Regions from separate parts of the Salinicola sp. CPA57 genome, predicted to be linked through region 1. Evidence: predicted binding sites of a transcription regulator. Region 1 holds the regulator's gene; each other region holds the start of a gene.
What was found. Region 1 encodes LexA, which represses DNA repair genes until DNA is damaged. Its sites were predicted from a motif close to TACTGTNTANNTANACAGTA; they were not measured.

Region 1 (4,629 bases):
GCGTCTCGACCCGCTCAAACTCGTCGAGGCGGTGGCTGGCCTCCGCGGTTGCGTTACAATACCGCTTTCGTCGAAGCGGCGGGCCGCGCCGGGTCATGCCGGGGATGATCCGTCATCCGGAATCGTCCTTTAGAGCGGCTTTCGAACCAGCGCGTGTTTTCGAGTCACCGCACAAGTTCGTGCCACCGCGTATTTCCGAGTCAGAGAGTGTTACCGAGAGCCATGCCGCACAATTACCGTTTGATCGTTTCCTGCCCCGACCGCGTGGGCATCGTCTCGCGCGTATCGGGATTCATCGCTGCCCAGGATGGCTCGATCGTCGAAGCCAGTCAGCATTCCGATCTGGATATGGGGCGATTTTTCATGCGCTACGACATTCAGTCCAATGCGCTGAGCGCCGACGCGTTCCGTGAGGCGTTCGCTCCCATCGCCGACGAGTTCGAGATGACCTGGCGACTGAGTGACACCGGCCGGCGTCCGCGGGTGGTGATCATGGTGTCGCGGGAATCCCACTGCCTGGTCGATCTGCTCTATCGCTGGTCCGCCGGTGAACTCGACTGCGATATTCCCTGCGTGATCTCCAACCATGAAGACCTGCGCGCCCTGGTGGCGTGGCACGGTATACCGTTTCACCACGTGCCGGTCGATCCCGAAGACAAGGCTTCCGCTTTCGCCCGGACCGAGCGTCTGATCGAAGCGGCCGAAGCCGACTGCGTGGTGCTGGCGCGATACATGCAGATCCTGCCACCGGATATCTGCCAGCGTTATGCTGGGCGGGTGATCAATATCCACCACAGCTTTTTGCCGTCGTTCGCCGGCGCCAAACCCTATCATCAGGCCTTCGAGCGTGGCGTCAAACTGATCGGCGCGACCTGCCACTACGTTACCGAAGAGCTCGATGCCGGGCCGATCATCGAACAGGACATCCAGCGCGTGTCGCACTGCCATACGCCACAGGATCTGGTGCGGCTGGGGCGTGACGTGGAAAAGGCGGTGCTGTCACGGGGCCTGCGCTGGCATCTGCAGGACCGCGTGCTCATTCACGGCAACAAGACGGTGGTGTTCTCGTGAGCGTGTTTGCTTGACCAGCGCCGACCGGAGCTCAGGGTAGGCGCGTGCCGGGCGCATCGAGGTCGTCGAACAACCCCAACTGGTGATGATCCGGTTCCGGCATCAGGCGAACACCCACGCCGAGCAATCTGACGGGACGTTCTCCCCGATGCCAGGCGCTCTCCAGCAGTTCGTGAAAGCGCGCGTGAATGATGCCGGTGGCTCCCGTCTCCTGGGTAGTGCTGGCGAAGTCGTTGAACCGGACTTTGACGAACTGTTTGGCGATGGCTGGATCTCCGTGCCGCGCCAGGCGATCGTGGAGTTTCTCGATCAACGGCGCCAACGCCTGATGGCAGCCGGCAAGGTGGGGGAGGTCATGGTCGTAGGTGGTTTCGACACTGACCGATTTTCGCTCGCGGGAGACGTTGACCGGCCGATCATCGATGCCGTGGGCGAGTTCGTGAAGTCTTCGGCCGAACTTGCCGAACTGATCCAGCAGCCGGTCCAGTGGCTGAATGCGCAGGTCGCGGCAACTGGCGATCCCCAGGGCGTCGAGTTTGGCCGCCGTTGCGGGGCCGACACCGTGAAGCTTTTTCACCGGCAGATCGGTGATGAATGACTCCGTCCGTTCCGGCGGAATCACGAACAGACCGTCAGGCTTGTCCCAGTCACTGGCGATCTTGGCGAGAAACTTGTTGGGCGCGGCACCTACGGAAATGACGATTCCCGTTCTCGCGAGCGCTTCCTCCTTGAGCCATCGGGCCATCCAGGTGGCGCTGCCCTGGAACCGAGACACTTGCGTGACGTCGAGATAGGCTTCGTCGAGAGACAGCGGTTCGACCAGTGGCGTCAGCTCGTGGAAGATGGTCTGGATCTGTCGCGAGACCTCTCGATACTTGTCGAAGTCGGGTGAAATCACCTTCAGCTGGGGACACAAGCGCAAGGCGCGCGCCGTGGGCATCGCCGAGTGTACGCCGAACTTGCGGGCCGGGTAGTTGCAGGTGGCGATCACACCGCGGCGATCGGCGCTTCCCCCGATCGCCAGCGGCACACCCTGCAGAGAAGGGTCGTCGCGCATCTCCACGGCCGCGTAGAAGCAGTCGCAGTCGGCGTGCAGGATCTTGCGCACGGGGTCGGACACTGACGACTCAGTGGAGGCCCGAGCCATTGCCACCGCGAATGACGCCGACTCCCAATCCTTCGATTTCCAGATGCTGAAGTTCGAGATCGACCACGATCGGCTCGAAATCGGCGTTTTCGGCGATCAACGTGACGCGGCTGCCCTCGCGCTGAAAACGCTTGACGGTGACATCGTCATCCAGTCGTGCCACGACGATCTGCCCATTGCGTATTTGCTGGGTCCGATGCACGGCGAGCAGGTCGCCATCGAAGATGCCGGCATCCTTCATCGAGAGCCCGCGTACGCGCAGGAGATAATCGGCGCTGGGGGAGAAGTAGTCGGCCGGCAGCGGGCAGTAGCGGTCGATATGTTCGGTCGCGAGAATCGGGCTGCCGGCAGCGACGCTACCGATGATCGGCAAACCGGACGACTGAGGCTCGGCGGGCTCGGATTCGTTGCCACTGGCCGGCAGGCGAATCCCGCGAGACGTTCCGGGGATCATGCGGATGACGCCTTTCCGGTCCAGCGCTCGCAGGTGTTCCTCGGCAGCGTTGGGGGAGCGAAAGCCCAGCGCTCGGGCGATCTCGGCTCGCGTTGGCGGGTAGCCGAACTCGGCCATCGTCTTGACGATGAAGTCATAGACAGTCTGCTGCCGTGCGGTGAGCGGTCTCGCCATTGGGTCTCTCCCGGGCCTGTGTCATCGATCTGATTGGTGCGAGCCTGCTTGAATCGCCAGGCGCTTTCTGACCGTCTGCCAGGTTCATGCGGGCCCGGCAAATGGTCAGGCGTGTTCATGCATACAGGCTGGAATTGTATCCAGTCATTGTCGGCGAGGGAAGTGCCTTTCGGCTCGAGTTGGCGGGGTGGTGACCCCGACCCGACGAATTGGCGGATTGTGCCTCTCGTCACGGAATGATTAGAATCATAATCGTTCTAAGTTGTTGTTCTCTGGCGCGAGGTAAGACATGGCCCATTCCGACACCGTTACTCGTATTCTCGATACGGCGGAGGTCCTTTTTGCCGAAAAGGGTTTCGCTGAAACCTCGCTGCGCAACATCACGACGCGAGCCAAGGTCAATCTGGCTGCCGTGAATTATCATTTCGGTTCCAAGAAATCGCTGATCCAGGCGGTGTTCGCCCGCTATCTCGATCCGTTCTCGCAGCGCTTGAACGCGGCACTCGATGGGCTGGAGTCGCGCTACCAGGGCAAACAGGTGCCTCTCGAGGTGCTGCTGGAGCAGCTGGCCGTCAGCGTTCTGGAGGTGCCGGGCGAACGCAACAGCCTCAAGGTTTTCATGAAATTGCTGGGCCTGGCATATGCCCAGGCGCAGGGTCATCTCCGGCGCTATATCCAGGAGCACTACGGCGAAACGTTTCGCCGGTTCGTGGCGTGGCTGCGCCTGGCAACGCCGGATCTTCCGGATGCCGAGCGTTTCTGGCGTCTGCATTTCATGCTGGGCACGGTGGTCTTCACGCTTTCGGGCCTGGACGCGTTGCGAGATATCGCCGATAGCGAGTACCAGGAGCACATGTCGGTTCGGGAGCTGATCCGGCATCTGCGGCCCGTCGTGGTAGCCGGCATGCAGGCGCCGCTGCCGGCATCGCTGGAGGGGATCGACGCGGCCGTGGAGTGAGTCGGTCCCTCTGGCGGCCGGCTGGCTCTGTCATGCAGCAGCGGTGTCGTCTAGAATCGGGCGCTCAATGGTCTCAGGTGTTTGCTATGACTCAACCTCTCGGTCCGGTCATGCTGGATGTGGAAGGGACTCATCTGCGTGATGAGGAGCGGCAGTTGATTGCTCGCGCGGAGGTCGGCGGCGTGCTGCTGTTTGCCAGAAATACGCCGGACGTTGCCACCACCCGGACGCTGATCGGGCAGATTCGTGAATGCCGCCCCGACATTCTGGTGGCGATCGACCAGGAAGGTGGCCGGGTACAGCGTTTGAAGGAGGGGGTGACGCAGATTCCCTCCATGGCAACGCTGGGTCGGCAATTCGCCGAGTCTCCCGAAGCGGCATTGACGCTGACCCAGGACACGGGCTGGCTCCTGGGCATGGAGATGGCGGCCTGTGGCTTCGATGTGACCTTTGCGCCGGTTCTGGATCTCGACGATGACCGCTCTCCGGCCATCGGTTCGCGGAGTTTTTCTCCGGATCCGGAGGTGGTCACGGCATTGGCTGGTGCGTTCATCGAAGGGCTTCACGAAGCGGGTATGGTCGCGATCGGCAAGCATTTCCCCGGGCACGGCGGGGCTCGCCAGGACTCCCACTTCAAGGTGGCGGAAGACCCCCGCTCGCTGGCGGAGCTGCGCGAGCACGATCTGGTTCCTTTCGCCAGGTTGGCCGGCAAGCTGGATGGCATCATGCCGGCGCATGTCATCTATTCCGCCTTCGACGACCGCCCGGCCGGCTTCTCGCCCAGTTGGCTCGGCATGTTGCGCGAAGAGCTGGGATTCAAGGGCG
Region 2 (4,629 bases), on a different contig from region 1:
AGCGCCGTTTCGGCCGGGTCGATGGAAGTGATGCCCAGCGCGAAGCAGACCGCCGAGTTGGCCGCCGAACCGCGCCCCTGGCACAGGATCTGCCGGCGGCGCGCGAACGCCACGATATCGTGAACGGTCAGAAAGTAGTGCTCGTAGCCAAGTTCCTCGACCAGCGCGAGTTCGTAGTCGATCTGCCGGGAAGCCTTCTCCGGTACACCCGCCGGCCAGCGACGAACGCAGCCCTCGAGCGTCAACTCGCGCAGCCACTCGGCCGGCGTCTTGCCGGCCGGCACCACCTCGTGGGGATAGGTGTAGCGGAGCGCGCCGAGATCGAAATCGCAGCGCGCCGCCAGCGCCGCGCTCGCGGCCATCAGTTCGGCGGGATAGATCGCGGACAGCGCGTCGCGGCTGCGCAGATGGCGCTCGCCGTTGGCGAACAGGGTGTCACCCGCCTCGAACACGCTTCGATGATGGCGAATCGCGGCGAGGCAATCCTGCAGCGCCCGCCGGCCGCGGGCGTGCATGTGAACGTCCCCCGTCGCCAGCGCCGGTATGCCCAGCGCGTCGGCCAGAGCCTGCAGCTGGGCCAGGCGCGCGGCGTTGTCGCAGCCATTCTCGAAGCCGTAGTGGAGCTCCACCGCCAACCACAGCCGATCGGGAAAGGCGCGTGCCAGCCGCTCGCCCACCTCATGATCACCCATCTCGCAATCCGCCACGGCGCCGGGGATCCACAGCGCGAACAGGCCCTCGCCGCCGTCGAGCTCGTCGAGGTCGGCTTCGAGCAGCCGATACTCGCCCTTGGGCGCGCGACCGCGTACGCGGGTGATCAAGCCGCAGAGCGCTTCGTAGCCACGCTGGTTCTCCACCAGCAGCACCAGCTTGATGCCGCATTCGGTGCGAAACTCGGCGCCGACGATCAGGTCGATGCCATGCGTCCGCGCAGCCTGCCAGCCACGCACGATCCCCGCCAGCGTGGCCTCGTCGGTGATCGCCAGCGCCCGATAGCCGAGCCGGGCGGCGCGCTCGAACAGCTCCTCCGCGGTGGAAGCCCCGCGCTGGAAGCTGAAGGCGGAGAGACAGTGCAGCTCGGCGTAGGGCTCTCTAAAGGCGCCCGAACCCGCGCCTGTCGACTCACGGGCGCCCGAAGCGGCAGCGTCGGGCCGCGATGAGGCGACAGCGTCGGGCCGCGATGAGGCGGCAGCGTCGGGCCGCGATGAGGCGGCAGCGTCGGGCCGCTGTAAAAATCCATCGTTCATCCGAACCACCCGTGCAGATACCATCCCTGCCGCCCTGGTTCGCACCAGACCCAGGCATGACGACCGTCGGCCCACTGGGCCAGATAGTAGTCGCGCCGGATGTCGCCGCCGTCCCACCAGCCGCTTTCGATCCGCTCCGGGCCCGCCAGCAGCTGCACCACGTCGTCATCGCAGCGCTGGGGCACGCTGGCCAGCCAGCCCGGGCGCGGCGCGCCGGCGCGGGCGTCTCGCGCCCGCGGGCCAGCGCCATGGAGCACCGCCATTTCCGGGCGGTGTTCGCGATACTCCACCAGCGGCTTGAGCACCGGCTCGCCCAATCGCGCCACCAGCCGCTGATGCAGCGTTGCCCAGGCCTGGGCCTGACGTGCCGGCCCCTCCAGCAGTTCCCGCCGGATCGGCGCATAGGCCGACAATCGAGGCGCGAAAAGCGTCAGGCGCATGACCGGGCCGGCGAGACGCACGCGCTCCAGCTGCGAACGGGTCAGCTCGAGCAGGGTGTCGGGATCTCGCTGCGCCGACACCAGGCCGATCTCGACGGGCTGGGCCGGGCCATCTTCCAGCTCGAACATCAGCCGGAACCGCTCGACGCCCGCATCCTGGCCCATCAGAAACACGCTCAGCTCCTGCAACAAGCGCTTGAGCGGAAAGGTGAGGCCCGTGATGGCATATACCGGTCGATCGAATTCGAAAGTGCGCGAAAACCGCGGCGTCGGGCGGTGGTAGTCGAGCGCCAGCGGCCACTCCCCGCGCAGTTCGCCCAGATGGCGCATCAGGCCGGCCCCGAAACGTCGGGCCAGCGCACTGCGGGGCAGGGCGAAAAGCTCGCCCAGACGCTGGAATCCGCTGCGTTTCAGGGTCTGCACAATGTCTCGATCGGCATCGATGCTCCCCAACCCGGCACGCTCGAGGCGTAGCGTCGCCAACGCCGACTCCAGCCCGCCCTCGTCCACCGCCAGGCCGTCGTGGGCATTGACCAGCACGCGTGCCGCCGCCGGATTGGGCGCGATCACCAGGCGGTGGGAAAAACCGAGCTCGGCGAGTTCCGCCCGCAGTCGCGCTTCCAGACGCGGCCACGGCCCCAGCAGGTCGAGACTGCTGGCGATCTCGAACACCAGCGCGTGGGGATAGTGAAGACTGACCTGAGCGCTGAAACCGTAGGCCCAGGTCGCCAGACGCCGCCGCCAGCGCTCCACCGACTCGGCGTCGAAGGGCGCCGTCTCGAGCCGCTGACTCGAACCGGATCGAGACCCCCTATCTGGCGCGGCGTTGGGCGCCTTGGAAAGCGGCGCGGCGTCGGGCGCCTTAAAAAGCGGCGCGTTAAACAGCGCCTCGGCGAAACCGCGCGCCTGGCCGGGTTTGACCCCCTGATCGCGGGCGGCACGATTGGCAGCGCGAATGCATTGACGCGGTGCCGGCCCGTCGATCAGCGCAAAGGGTGCCTCGGGATTGGCCCGGCGGCGCAGCGCGCCCTCCAGGGCCAGGCGCGGAAACAGCAGGCAGACCCAGCGCATGGGGTCACGCTCCGGCGCCGAAGGCGATTCGCCGCGCAGGGGCAAAGCCACCGCGACACTTGAGGATCTCCAGCTCGGCATGCCGGTGCAGTCGTATTCGCAGCGGCGCCGGCGAGGCTTCGGGCACTTTCGCCAGCGGCCGATGGACGAACGCCAGCGTATCGCCGCTCGCCGCCGCCACCTGCAGCCGGCGCATGAGACGGCTATCGGCCTGCGGCAGCCAGGCAACGACGACGGCACAGCAGCCGGCGCGCAGGCACTGCTCCGTCGCCCACAGCGCTTCGCGACCCTGCACGTCCAGCCAATGGCACTGTTCGAGCGCTACCCCCGCCTGCCGCCACGCCGCCGGATACGGCACGCCCGGTGGCGACACCAGTACTATCGGACGGCCTTCGCGGGTCATCCGCGAGAGTACCGGCCACAGCAAGGCCAGTTCCCCGTTACCGGCGCCCGTCGACAGCAGCTCACTGATCGCGGCCGGCGGCCAGCCGCCGCCCGGCAGGATCGCATCGAGCTGGGCATGTCCGCTGGCAACCGCTTCGCCACGATCGCTATCGACGCCAGCCTGAGCGCGCCAGACCTGGCGGCTGTCGAGCAGAGCCTTCAAGCCGTTCATCGCGGCTTCCTGGTGCAGGAAGGCAACGTACCGGAAGGCAAAGTACGGGCAGGCAAAGTACGGGAAGACAACGTGCAGGGGCGCCAAACCGGCAATCCGTGATGATGATAATCGTGACGAAGCGACATGGTGACGACCAGACGTGACGAATCGGAAGACTCAGTGTCGCCTAGAAAACCATTTACTGTCTATATATACAGTGTCAGGAAGCGCCAAAATCCTCGCCCGACAGCGGGCCATGCGAGCAAAGTCGAGGCTTGGCTCGCATGGCCGGTGGGGACAGAAAAATGATGGTGGAGCAGAAAAATCAGGAAACGTTGTTGGACACTCTCAGCGACCCCAGACTGCGCTTGATCGCCTTGAGCTGATCGGTGATCTGCGGGCCGCGATTCTTGGCCACGCCGACGGCCAGCACGTCGATGGTCAACAGATGAGCGATACGCGAGGTCATCGGAATGTAGACCTCGGTGTCCTCCTGTACGTCGACCGGCAATGGCAGAGTCACCTCGCGGGCCAGCGGCGAATCGCTGGGGCACAGGCCGATCACGGTAGCGCCGGCCTTGACCGCGGTCTTGGCGCTGGCGATCAGCGCCCGGGTACGGCCGGTCTGGGAGATCGCCACCACCACGTCACCCGCTTTCAACGTCGCGGCGGACATCGCCTGCAGGTGCGGATCGGAATAGGCCGAAGTGTGGATCTGGAGACGGAAGAACTTGTGCTGGGCGTCGGCGGCCACGATTCCCGAGGCTCCGTATCCGTAGAACTCTACCCGGTTGGCCACCGCCAGTGCGGCGATCGCCTTGCCCAGCGCCTCGTTGTCGAGGCAATCGCGGACTCGCTCGAGGGTTTCGATGGTGCCGTCGAAGATGCCGTGGGAGAACTCGGCCACGCTGTCGCCATCGTTCATGGTGAACTGGGCGTACTGGCTGCCCTTGGCCATCATCTGCGCCAGCTTGAGCTTGAACTCCTGGAAACCGGCCATGCCCATGGCGCGGCAGAAGCGCACCACCGTCGGCTCGCTGACCTGTGCCTCGCTGGCCAGATCGGTGATCCGCATCAGGATCACTTCTTCCGGGTTGCGCAGCACGAAGCGCGCCACCTTCTGCTCGGAGCGGCGCAGACGATCCATGTGCACACGCAATTCATCGAACAGTGAACGGCTCATGACTGGCCCTCGGGTGACGGCATCAGGCGGTCTCGTCTCTTCAGGTTTCCATAGGGAGATCGACGGCTAGTGTTTTCGACGTCTCCGTCT
Region 3 (4,629 bases), on a different contig from region 1:
GAACCGCATTGCCTAGCTGGCGCATCGTTTCTCCCCACGCGCCATGAAACACATAGCTATCGGGGAAGGTCTGCAGCCGGGCCGACTCACGCACGGTGAAATAGCGCACGCTGCCATCGTCTCGCACCATCATGTTCTCGCCACCCGGCACGCCATGATCTCCGGCTTTCAACGTCTTCGATGGCAGATCGAGCGGGCTGCCCGTGTGGCCAGGATAGACACGGGCCCCATCCTGGAACTTGTGATTCCAAAAACTCTTGGCTCCGCGCTTGCGCGGATCGGGCACGTCCTGAAGTGCATCGCGAACGGTCCGCCATGGCTTGCGATCTAGCGGGATAAGGCTATCCGACAACTTGCGAATACGGGACTCGGAACGCGCCGGGCGTGCCGGCCGTTTTTTCAGCGAGATTCCGTGCCGGTTCCAGTACTCGCCCGTGACCCATTGGGAGTGAAGAAGCGCATCCTGCGAGTGCGTCGGAGTGGGGAACGACCACTCCGCGCCCAGGTCGGCGCGAAAACCAACGATGAAGACACGCTCGCGCTTCTGGGGCACGCCATAATCGGCGGCGTTCACCAGCGTGGGCACCACGTTGTAGGTCAGCCCGTTGAAATGTTGCGCCCCGGAGGTCTTCTCTTCCTGAAGTCGCTTCAGGTGATCGGCCCACGTCTCGCCCTCGCGGCGTGCCACCTCGGGGAACTCGAGCTGAAGCAAGATGTACTGGTAGTAGTTCGCGAAGCTTGAGCGTGTCAGCCCCTTCACGTTTTCGATGATGAATGCCTTCGGTTTCAACCGGCGCACGACGTCGACCGTGGCCGGGAACATATCGCGGGAATCCCCGAAAGCCTTGTGCCGTCCGCCCATGGAAAAGGGCTGGCAAGGCGGCCCACCGGCAAGAAGGTCGATATCCTCCGGCACTCCCGACCAATCGAACTCCCGCACGTCGCCCGACCAAAGAGGCCAACCCTGGACGAGGGGAAAGCCATTGTTACTGTTCTCGCGAATGGTATCGCAAGCCCAACGGTCCCACTCGACCACGGCCAAGGACTCGAAGCCCGCCAGGGATACCCCCATTGCCAGGCCTCCGGCGCCCGCGAAGAGCTCAACCGATTTCATCATGATCTACTTCCGCTTCGTTGAGGAAATCACGCACGCGCCGCGCCGTGTCTTCCGGGGTGGATAGCTGGCATTCCCAAACGATCAACACTCGCCAACCCATCTCCTGGAGGCGAAGCTGGTTGCGCCGATCGCGCTGCCGGTTCGCCTCTAATTTCTCGCTCCAGAAGGATACCCGGCTCTTGGGTAGTCGGGCCAGCTTGCAGCCCTCGTGACGATGCCAGAAACAACCATGCATGAACACCACGGCCCGTCGCGAGGGGAAGACCAAATCCGGCTTGCCGGGCAAGTGCTTGGCATGCAACCGATACCGAAACCCCATGGCGTGCACCATTCGCCGTAGCTGCATCTCCGGCTTGGTGTCCTTGCCCCGCACACGGGACATGCGCTCGCTCCGTTGGCTACGAGTCAATGTATCCGCCAAACGATCCTCCATATAGCCATGCGTCCCACCGCCATCTCCGCGCTTCGATTAGCATCACGCTATGTCACACTAGCCCAATTCACGGTTGTGGAGCATTGAGATGGACTGCGTAAGAGAGCTAGAGTTTGATTTGCCAAAACACCTCCTTGAAGAACTAGTCACTAACTTCGACGAAATGCCGAGTGGCCCCCTGACTCTAAAAAATGCCTCCACGGCCCAAGAAGCGCAGGGCGTCTATCAGATTTTTCACAAAGGCAATCTGGTATACATTGGTAAAACCTCTTCGAGCAAAGGGTTAAAGTCACGTTTGCAAAGGCATGCTAAAAAAATTACGGATCGAGAAAATCTAGCCATTAAGGATGTTCAATTCAAAGCTATTCGAGTTTATGTTTTTACTGCCGTAGATTTGGAGAGACTGCTTATATCCCATTATAAAAAGCCTAGTGAAACGACATGGCAAAATAAGGGATTTGGGTCCAATGATCCCGGCAAAGAGCGGGATACAACAGCGTTGAAGGATGACCATTTTGACATGCAATTCCCCATCGACCTGAATAAGCGGATAGACTTCTCCGGCGTAAAAATCACAAGCGCCGAAGATCTTCTAAAGCACTTGGCCAGCAACACCTCGTATCTAATTAGATACGAAAAAGAAAAAGGCAAAAAAACTCCTCACCCGGATTTAAAGCAAGCAAAAACAAAGTTGAACGCTAGCATCTACAGCATCAAAGACTGCCTAATTATTCTAAAACAATCGTTAAGCACAACATGGCAAATAACAACTTTCCCAGGGCATGTGATAGTTTATAAAAACAATAAAAACTACCCCCATGGCATTCCAATTTAATTTTCTGAAGCTGGTTGCTGGTCTTAGCCACATACCTTCGCGCCTGACCGACCACCACGCCCAGCAGCATCTCCTCTCGCACGAATAACGACTCACGGCCGTGTAGCGGTATCAGCCGCACGCGGCCGCCGATGCGCCAGGCTCGCGCCAGCAGATGCTCCCCCTCCACTCTCGCGATCGTCAGATCCTCGTTGCCGATCATCCGGTCCTCGTCCGCGATCAGCACATCACCCTCGATCAGCGGGCCGTCGAAGCCGGCGCCCGCTTTCAGCTCAACCGCGAAACAGCTCGGCGGGAAGCTCCCCAGGTCATAGCCCATCAACGCCGGATGCCCCAGCCCCATCATCAGCGGTCCCAGATATTGCACCTGCATGACGTCCCCACGTATGCAAAATTTTCATTATCGGCCCGAGCCGCGCCGTGGCCGGCCTCGTTCCGTTTTCGTCCACCGGGCTACCAAAGAATCATTTGCCCGGCGCTCGCTTTTCAATAAATACTGTATACCCATACAGCATTTCAAAGGAAGGCGAATGCGCTATGTCCAACGTCAAACTGCTCGGCACCCTGCGGCCGGATTCACCCCGCCTTGAGATTCCCTGCCCCGACGTGCTCGCCCGCTGCGGCATCGCCGGGTTCGCCAGCCCGGCGGAGGACTACGCCGGCCGGTCGTTCGATCTCAATGAGCGCTACATCAAGCACAAGGCCGCGACGTTCCTGTTCCAGGCCGTGGGCGACTCAATGGAGGAATACCGCATCCAGGAAGGCGACTACCTGATCGTCGATCGCTCGGTGACCGCCCGCGCCGGTCACATCGTGCTGGCGTTGGTGGAAGGCGAATTCATGGTCAAAAAATGGATCGAGCGAGGCCAATGGCAACTGCTCTGCTCCGGCGGCAACCGCTACCCGCCAATCCCCCTGAACGGCGTCGAGTCGCAGATCTGGGGCGTCGTGCGCTCCAACCACATCGAGTTCCCGGTATGATCGCCATCGTCGACTGCAACTCGTTCTACGTCAGCTGTGAACGGCTGTTCCAGCCCCACCTGAACGGCAAGCCCGTCGGCGTCATGAGCAACAACGACGGCTGTGTTATCGCGCTCAGCAACGAGCTGAAGGCGCTCGGCGTCAAGATGGGCACACCGGCCCACTACCTGAAGGAACAGGTCGCCCGCGGTGAGATCACCCTGTTCTCGAGCAACTACGAGCTCTACGGCGATATTAGTAGCCGCGTACAAGCGGTGCTCGAGGAATTCAGCGCCGGCATCGACCCGTATTCGATCGACGAGTGCTGGGTCGACTTCTCAGGCTTCGCCCCCGGCCAGCTCGAAGACCACGCCCGCGAACTCCGGCGCCAGGTGAAGCAATACACCGGCATTCCCGTGTCGATCGGCGTCGCCCCCACCCGCACGCTGGCGAAAGTCGCCAACCGCGCCTCGAAGAAGATCGCAGGCTTCGGCGGTGTCTGCGTGCTCTACCCCGATAGCCCCCAGACCCAAGGCCTGCTGCAGCGCTGCGAACTGGGCGACATCTGGGGCGTCGGCCGCCGTCTCGCCGAAAAGCTCGGCAACCTGGGCATCATCACCGCCTGGGATCTGCGCAACCAGAACGCCAAAGATATCCGTCGGCGTTTCTCCGTCACCCTCGAACGCACCGTGCTCGAGCTGCAGGAAGTCGACGCCATCGAGATGATGGGGATGGACTTCGCCCGCGAGCGGATCATGACCAGCCGCAGCTTTGGCCGACTCACCAACGACAAGGGCGAGATACGCGAGGCGATCCGGCAGCACGCCCAGCGCAGCGCCGAAAAGCTGCGCAAACAAGGCTCGCTCTGCCGCGCCGTGCTCGTTTTCCTGCGCACCAACCCCCACCGGCAGGATCTCGCCCAGCACAACCCCAGCATGATCATCGAACTGGATAACCCCACCGACGATGGCCGCACCATCGTCGGCGCCGCCATTCAAGTACTCGAATGCCTGCACGCGCCGAACAAGCGCTACATGAAAGGCGGCGTGATGCTGATGGAAATCTGCGATCGCGCGACGGAGCAGCTATCACTGCTCAACGCGCCACAAAGCGATTTCGATCGGGAACGCAGCGAAAAGCTGATGGGCGTGATGGACGAGCTGAACCAGAAGATGGGGCGCGGCACCGTCAGGATCGGCACACCCAGCGCTGGCGCCGCCTGGCATCTGCGTTGTGCGAATCGGTCCCCGAGGTATACGACGAGGTGGGAGGAGATACCAAGGC
Region 4 (4,629 bases), on a different contig from region 1:
GCGTGCCGAGAACAGCGCCTGGCCGATGAAGCCGATGGTCACCCACAGCCATTCCTGATTCATGGCATCGGCTCCGCGTGCGTCGAAATTTTCGGATTCTCAGCGGGGCTGCCGGCCGGCGTCATCGTGTCGACGATGGCCGCAGGCAGTCGGCTACGGCGTCGCAGCCACATCACCCCGACCATATCCACGATCCCTGCCCACAGCCGATTGTTGAGACCGTAATGCGACCGACCGCTGCCGCGCGGGCGGTGATTGACTGGAACGGAAACGCACTCGCCCCCCTGAGCGCGAACCAGGGCGGGGAGAAACCGGTGCATATGATCGAAGTAGGGCAGCGAGACAAAGGCGTCGCGGCGGATCAGCTTGAGACCGCATCCGGTGTCCGGCGTGGCGTCGTTGAGCAACGCCGCGCGGACGCGATTGGCGATCTTCGACGACACCCGTTTTAGCCAATCGTCGTTGCGCTGAACCCGATGACCCGCCACCAGCGTGACATCTCCCTGTCGCGCGCGCGCGAGTAGCGCCGGCAGGTCCGCCGGATCGTTCTGGCCGTCGCCATCCAGCGTGCCGAGCCAGGTTCCGCGGGCCGCCCACGCGGCCTGCCAGACAGAGGTGCTTTGTCCGGCACTGCAAGCGTGACGCATCGGGCGCAGGCGAGAATCCTGCGCCGCGCGCCGGGTCAACAGCTCCCAGCTGCCATCCGTCGAGGCATCGTCGACGACGATGACTTCATGCTCGACATCGGCAAGCGCCAGGCTGATTTCATCGAGCAGGCAGGGGAGATTGCCGACTTCATCCTTGGCCGGTATCAGAATCGAAATCAAGGGAGAATGGAGGCTTGAACGCATTGGTGACGATATCCTGGCCATGTGAACGGGCAACCTGAGAGATCACGGATCGGTTTGACGAAGGGCCGCGGGCCCAACCGCGTCGGTCAGGCCAGGGCAATCGTGGACGATAAGCGCGAGGGCGATCCGTTCATGGTCGTGTTCCAGGCTTAAAGAAATCTTAAGCGACAAGCAGGAAAACGACGTTCCTGCTCAGGGCAGGGTCAAAGGGTGCCTGCCGATTGTCGAAAATCAGCCAAACAGATCCTGCTGCGCGTGAGGCGCGCGAAAGCGCGTGGTATCGAGACCCATCTCCGCCCGTTGGCCCATCTGCAGACGAGCGGCGGCACGGCGAAAACGCTGGTCAATCATGTCCACGAACAGCCCCTCGCCACGCATCCGGTGGCCGAAACGGCTGTCGTTGTTCTGCCCGCCGCGGGACTGGCGGAGCAGGCTCATGACCTTGCCCGCGCGCTCCGGATAGTGCTCCTCGAGCCAGGCTTCGAACAGCGGCGACACCTCGCGTGGCAGTCGCAACAGCGTCCAGCTGGCGGTTCGGGCCCCGGCCTCAGCCGCCCGCGCCAGCAGCGTCTCGATCTCGCTGTCGTTGATGGCGGGGATCACCGGCGCCACCAGCACGCCCACCGGGACCCCGGCTTCATGCAGATCCCGGATGACCTTGAGGCGCGCCGCCGGCGAAGCGGTACGCGGTTCCAGGGTGCGCTTCAGTTCGTTGTCGAGGGAGGTCAGGCTGACGAAGACACGGACCAGCCGCTCGCGGGCCATTTCGGCGAGCAGTTCCCGGTCGCGCAGGATCAACGCGCTCTTGGTCACCAGCGTGACCGGGTGGCGGCACTCCAGCAGCAGTTCCAGCAGCGAGCGCGTCGTACCGTGCTGCGCCTCGATCGGCTGGTAGCAGTCGGTATTGCCGGAGAGGTTGATCGGCCGGCAGACGTAGCCGGGTTTGCACAGCTCCTCGCGCAATCGATCCGCCATGCCGGTCTTGGCGATCAGGCGCGTCTCGAAATCGATCCCGGGAGAGAGATCCCAGTAGGCGTGGCTGGGGCGGGCATAGCAGTAGATACAGCCGTGCTCGCAGCCGCGATAGGGGTTGAGCGAACGATCGAAGCCCAGATCCGGCGATTGATTCCAGGAAAGCGCGGAGCGGGGTGCTTCGAGCTGGACCTGGGTGGCGATACGCGCCGGCAGTTCTTGCTGCCACCAGCCGTCGTCTTCCACGGTGCCATGCGTCGGCTGGAAACGGTTGTCGGGATTGTAGGTCGCGCCGCGGCCTTTCAGCGGGCCGGTAAATCGATAGGGAGACGTCATTCCAGCGACTCCTGTGGTTGGGCATGATGACTGGCTATATATACAGTATCTTGGGCCAGCCTTGCCAGTTCGACAAGTCGCGAATCGGGTCACACCCTATCCGGGTCAAGACCACGACCGGCAACGACGTTCATCGGACCTTCGAAAATATTGTCGAATCTCGTGATGAGGATCGCTGAAGATCAGGGGCCAGATTGCCGATAGCCGTTCAGAGCTTTCTGGCTAGGCGCCGAAAGCGTGCGGGAGACACAGAGGAAGCTGCAGGATGATCAATGGTTCCCATATCTCGTCTGTCGAAGAGCACGAGCGCAAGCGATTATCGAAGCTGCGACAGCTCAATCTGCTCGATACGCCTCCCAGCGAGAGTTTCGATCGCATCACGCGTATCGCCAGTGAGCTTTTCAACCTGCCTATCGCCGCCGTTTCGCTCACTGACGAGAATCGTCAATGGTTCAAGTCGCGAGTGGGGATCGATCATTGGGAGATACCGCGTTCCAAGGCGTGCTGCGGGGAAGTTGCCGATTTGTCTCGGGTGGTGGTGATCCCCGATCTGCTCGAATCGCCGCACTACCGCGATAGTCCTCTGGCGCAATCGGGCATCCGCTTTTATGCCGGGGCGCCGTTGCAAACATACGACGGCTATCTCCTGGGGGCGATGTGCGTTCTGGGCAACGAGCCGCGGAGCGTTACAGAACATGAGATAAGCATGCTGAAGGATTTGGCGGCGATGGTCATGGCCCAAATCGAACTGCAGCATGCCTTTGGCAGGCTCGACCCGCTCACCGGGCTATCCAACAGCAGCAAGTTCATCGAGGATCTGGAAGACCGGGCCCGAGATAGGGCCGGCGTAAGCTGTTTTGCGCTCTATATCGAGCTGATCGACATCGCCGAAATGCACTCGTTGCAGCGTGTCCTGGGGCCGGCTTGTCTCGACGATGTGGCGCGCGAGGCGGCGATGCGCCTCCAGCTGGAACTGGGTGTCGGCAACGTTCTCTATCAGGTAGGGCCCTGCCAGTATGCCTACATTCTGGAAAGCGCCGAGCGCTGTCTGGAGGAGAGTGAAGCGCTGGCTATGGCCCTACGCCTCAGGCAAGTGTTGTCGAGCATGCCGCTTGGGGATGCCGTGCTTTTCGTACTGTGTCCGATGGTGGGGGTAGCGCCTTTCCGCTTGGGCGAAAACGTGCCTGCCGATATCCTTCGAACCTCGCACAGTGCTTGCCAGGCGGCCCGTGACAGCGAAATCGGGGTCAGCCTCTTCTCTTCGTCTTTAGACGAGCAGCATTTTCGGCGTTTTGAGCTGATCAACGGTTTTCGTCATGCCCTCGAGGACGTCGGACAGCTACAGCTTGTCTATCAACCGCGAGTGTCCTTGGCCACCGGCCGCTGTGTGGGCGCGGAAGCGCTCATTCGCTGGCAACATCCGACGCTGGGTTCGATCTCCCCTGACGAGTTTATTTCTTTGATCGAGCACACGGCCATGGTGCGGCCGCTGACTGACTGGGTGCTGCGCCACGCTATCCGTCAGGCCGCCGTCTGGCACCGGCGCGGCCGAGTGTTGCAGATGTCGGTCAATATTTCCGCTGCCAACCTCGGTGAGCCGGATTTCAGTGCTCGACTCGAGAGGTATCTGGCCGAGCAGGCTTTACCGGTGGGTGCCCTCGAACTTGAACTGACGGAGAGTGCTCTGATCAGCAACACCCGGACCGCTCGCGAAGCACTCGATGTGCTGGTCAACGCTGGTATCAGACTCGCTATCGATGACTTCGGTACCGGCTATAGCAGCCTGGCTTATTTGCAGGAGGTGCCGGCCGATGTGGTAAAGATCGACCGCTCTTTCGTCGCCCAGATAGATCAGCAAGCCCGCAGCCAGACGTTGATCAAAGCGATGATCTCCATGGCCCAGGAGCTGGGCTATCATGTGGTCGCCGAAGGCGTGGAGACCCAGGAAAGCTATCGGATACTGCAAGCACTGGGCTGCGACGAAGCGCAGGGTTACTGGATGGGCAGGCCGATGACCGCCGAAGCCTTCGACGATTGGTTGGCTGCTCGATAGGAAAACTGTCCGTGACCCATGTTTCGGGCGGATGGTTTCGGGTGGAGGGTTTCGGGCGGATGACGGGGGCTCGTTCACGTCCGGGGCTTTCGGTTGTGGCCCTGATCAACTCGCGTGGCTCTCGAAGGTTTGCGCTCGGATGCGTCGCCGATACAGCGTTGTGGCGCCCTCCGGTTGAACGGTTTTTGTGACTTGTCGACATTTCGCTCTCTAACCGACGACGCCTCGCCACCCATGGAGTGACGAGGCGTCTTTCGGGTCCCTATCGAGCCGGGGCCTGCGAGCGGCCGAGTCAGAAGCTGAGTTTCACGCCACCTTCCAGATAACGATCCTGGGTGTTGTAGCCGTCGACCAGTTGATAGTCCCTGTCGAAGGCGTTTTCCAGCTTGGCCGATAGCTGAATTTCCGGAGTGACCT

Region 2: a site for LexA is predicted at 3,557-3,576, ahead of imuA (translesion DNA synthesis-associated protein ImuA). Genes of this name have one in related genera too.
Region 3: a site for LexA is predicted at 2,880-2,899, ahead of umuD (translesion error-prone DNA polymerase V autoproteolytic subunit). Genes of this name have one in related genera too.
Region 4: a site for LexA is predicted at 2,188-2,207, ahead of DOM36_RS11455 (PA0069 family radical SAM protein). Genes of this name have one in related genera too.

The regions. Positions count from the first base shown of each region.
Region 1 covers NZ_PZJR01000003.1:644,648-649,276, reverse strand. Annotated here, with positions in the region: gene purU (formyltetrahydrofolate deformylase) at 223-1,071, shown strand; gene dinB (DNA polymerase IV) at 1,103-2,179, opposite strand; gene lexA (transcriptional repressor LexA) at 2,199-2,846, opposite strand; gene DOM36_RS05205 (TetR/AcrR family transcriptional regulator) at 3,136-3,804, shown strand; gene nagZ (beta-N-acetylhexosaminidase) at 3,891-4,629, shown strand, end outside.
Region 2 covers NZ_PZJR01000004.1:29,133-33,761, reverse strand. Annotated here, with positions in the region: gene DOM36_RS06155 (error-prone DNA polymerase) at 1-1,247, opposite strand, end outside; gene DOM36_RS06150 (DNA polymerase Y family protein) at 1,244-2,809, opposite strand; gene imuA (translesion DNA synthesis-associated protein ImuA) at 2,763-3,461, opposite strand; gene hexR (transcriptional regulator HexR) at 3,682-4,539, opposite strand.
Region 3 covers NZ_PZJR01000005.1:160,750-165,378, forward strand. Annotated here, with positions in the region: gene DOM36_RS07260 (DNA cytosine methyltransferase) at 1-1,117, opposite strand, end outside; gene DOM36_RS07265 (very short patch repair endonuclease) at 1,101-1,550, opposite strand; gene DOM36_RS07270 (GIY-YIG nuclease family protein) at 1,639-2,385, shown strand; gene DOM36_RS20025 (hypothetical protein) at 2,279-2,758, opposite strand; gene umuD (translesion error-prone DNA polymerase V autoproteolytic subunit) at 2,923-3,366, shown strand; gene DOM36_RS07280 (Y-family DNA polymerase) at 3,363-4,629, shown strand, end outside.
Region 4 covers NZ_PZJR01000009.1:341,456-346,084, forward strand. Annotated here, with positions in the region: gene DOM36_RS11445 (lipid-A-disaccharide synthase N-terminal domain-containing protein) at 1-63, opposite strand, end outside; gene DOM36_RS11450 (glycosyltransferase family 2 protein) at 60-851, opposite strand; gene DOM36_RS11455 (PA0069 family radical SAM protein) at 1,083-2,159, opposite strand; gene DOM36_RS11460 (GGDEF and EAL domain-containing protein) at 2,425-4,212, shown strand; gene DOM36_RS11465 (TonB-dependent receptor) at 4,505-4,629, opposite strand, start outside.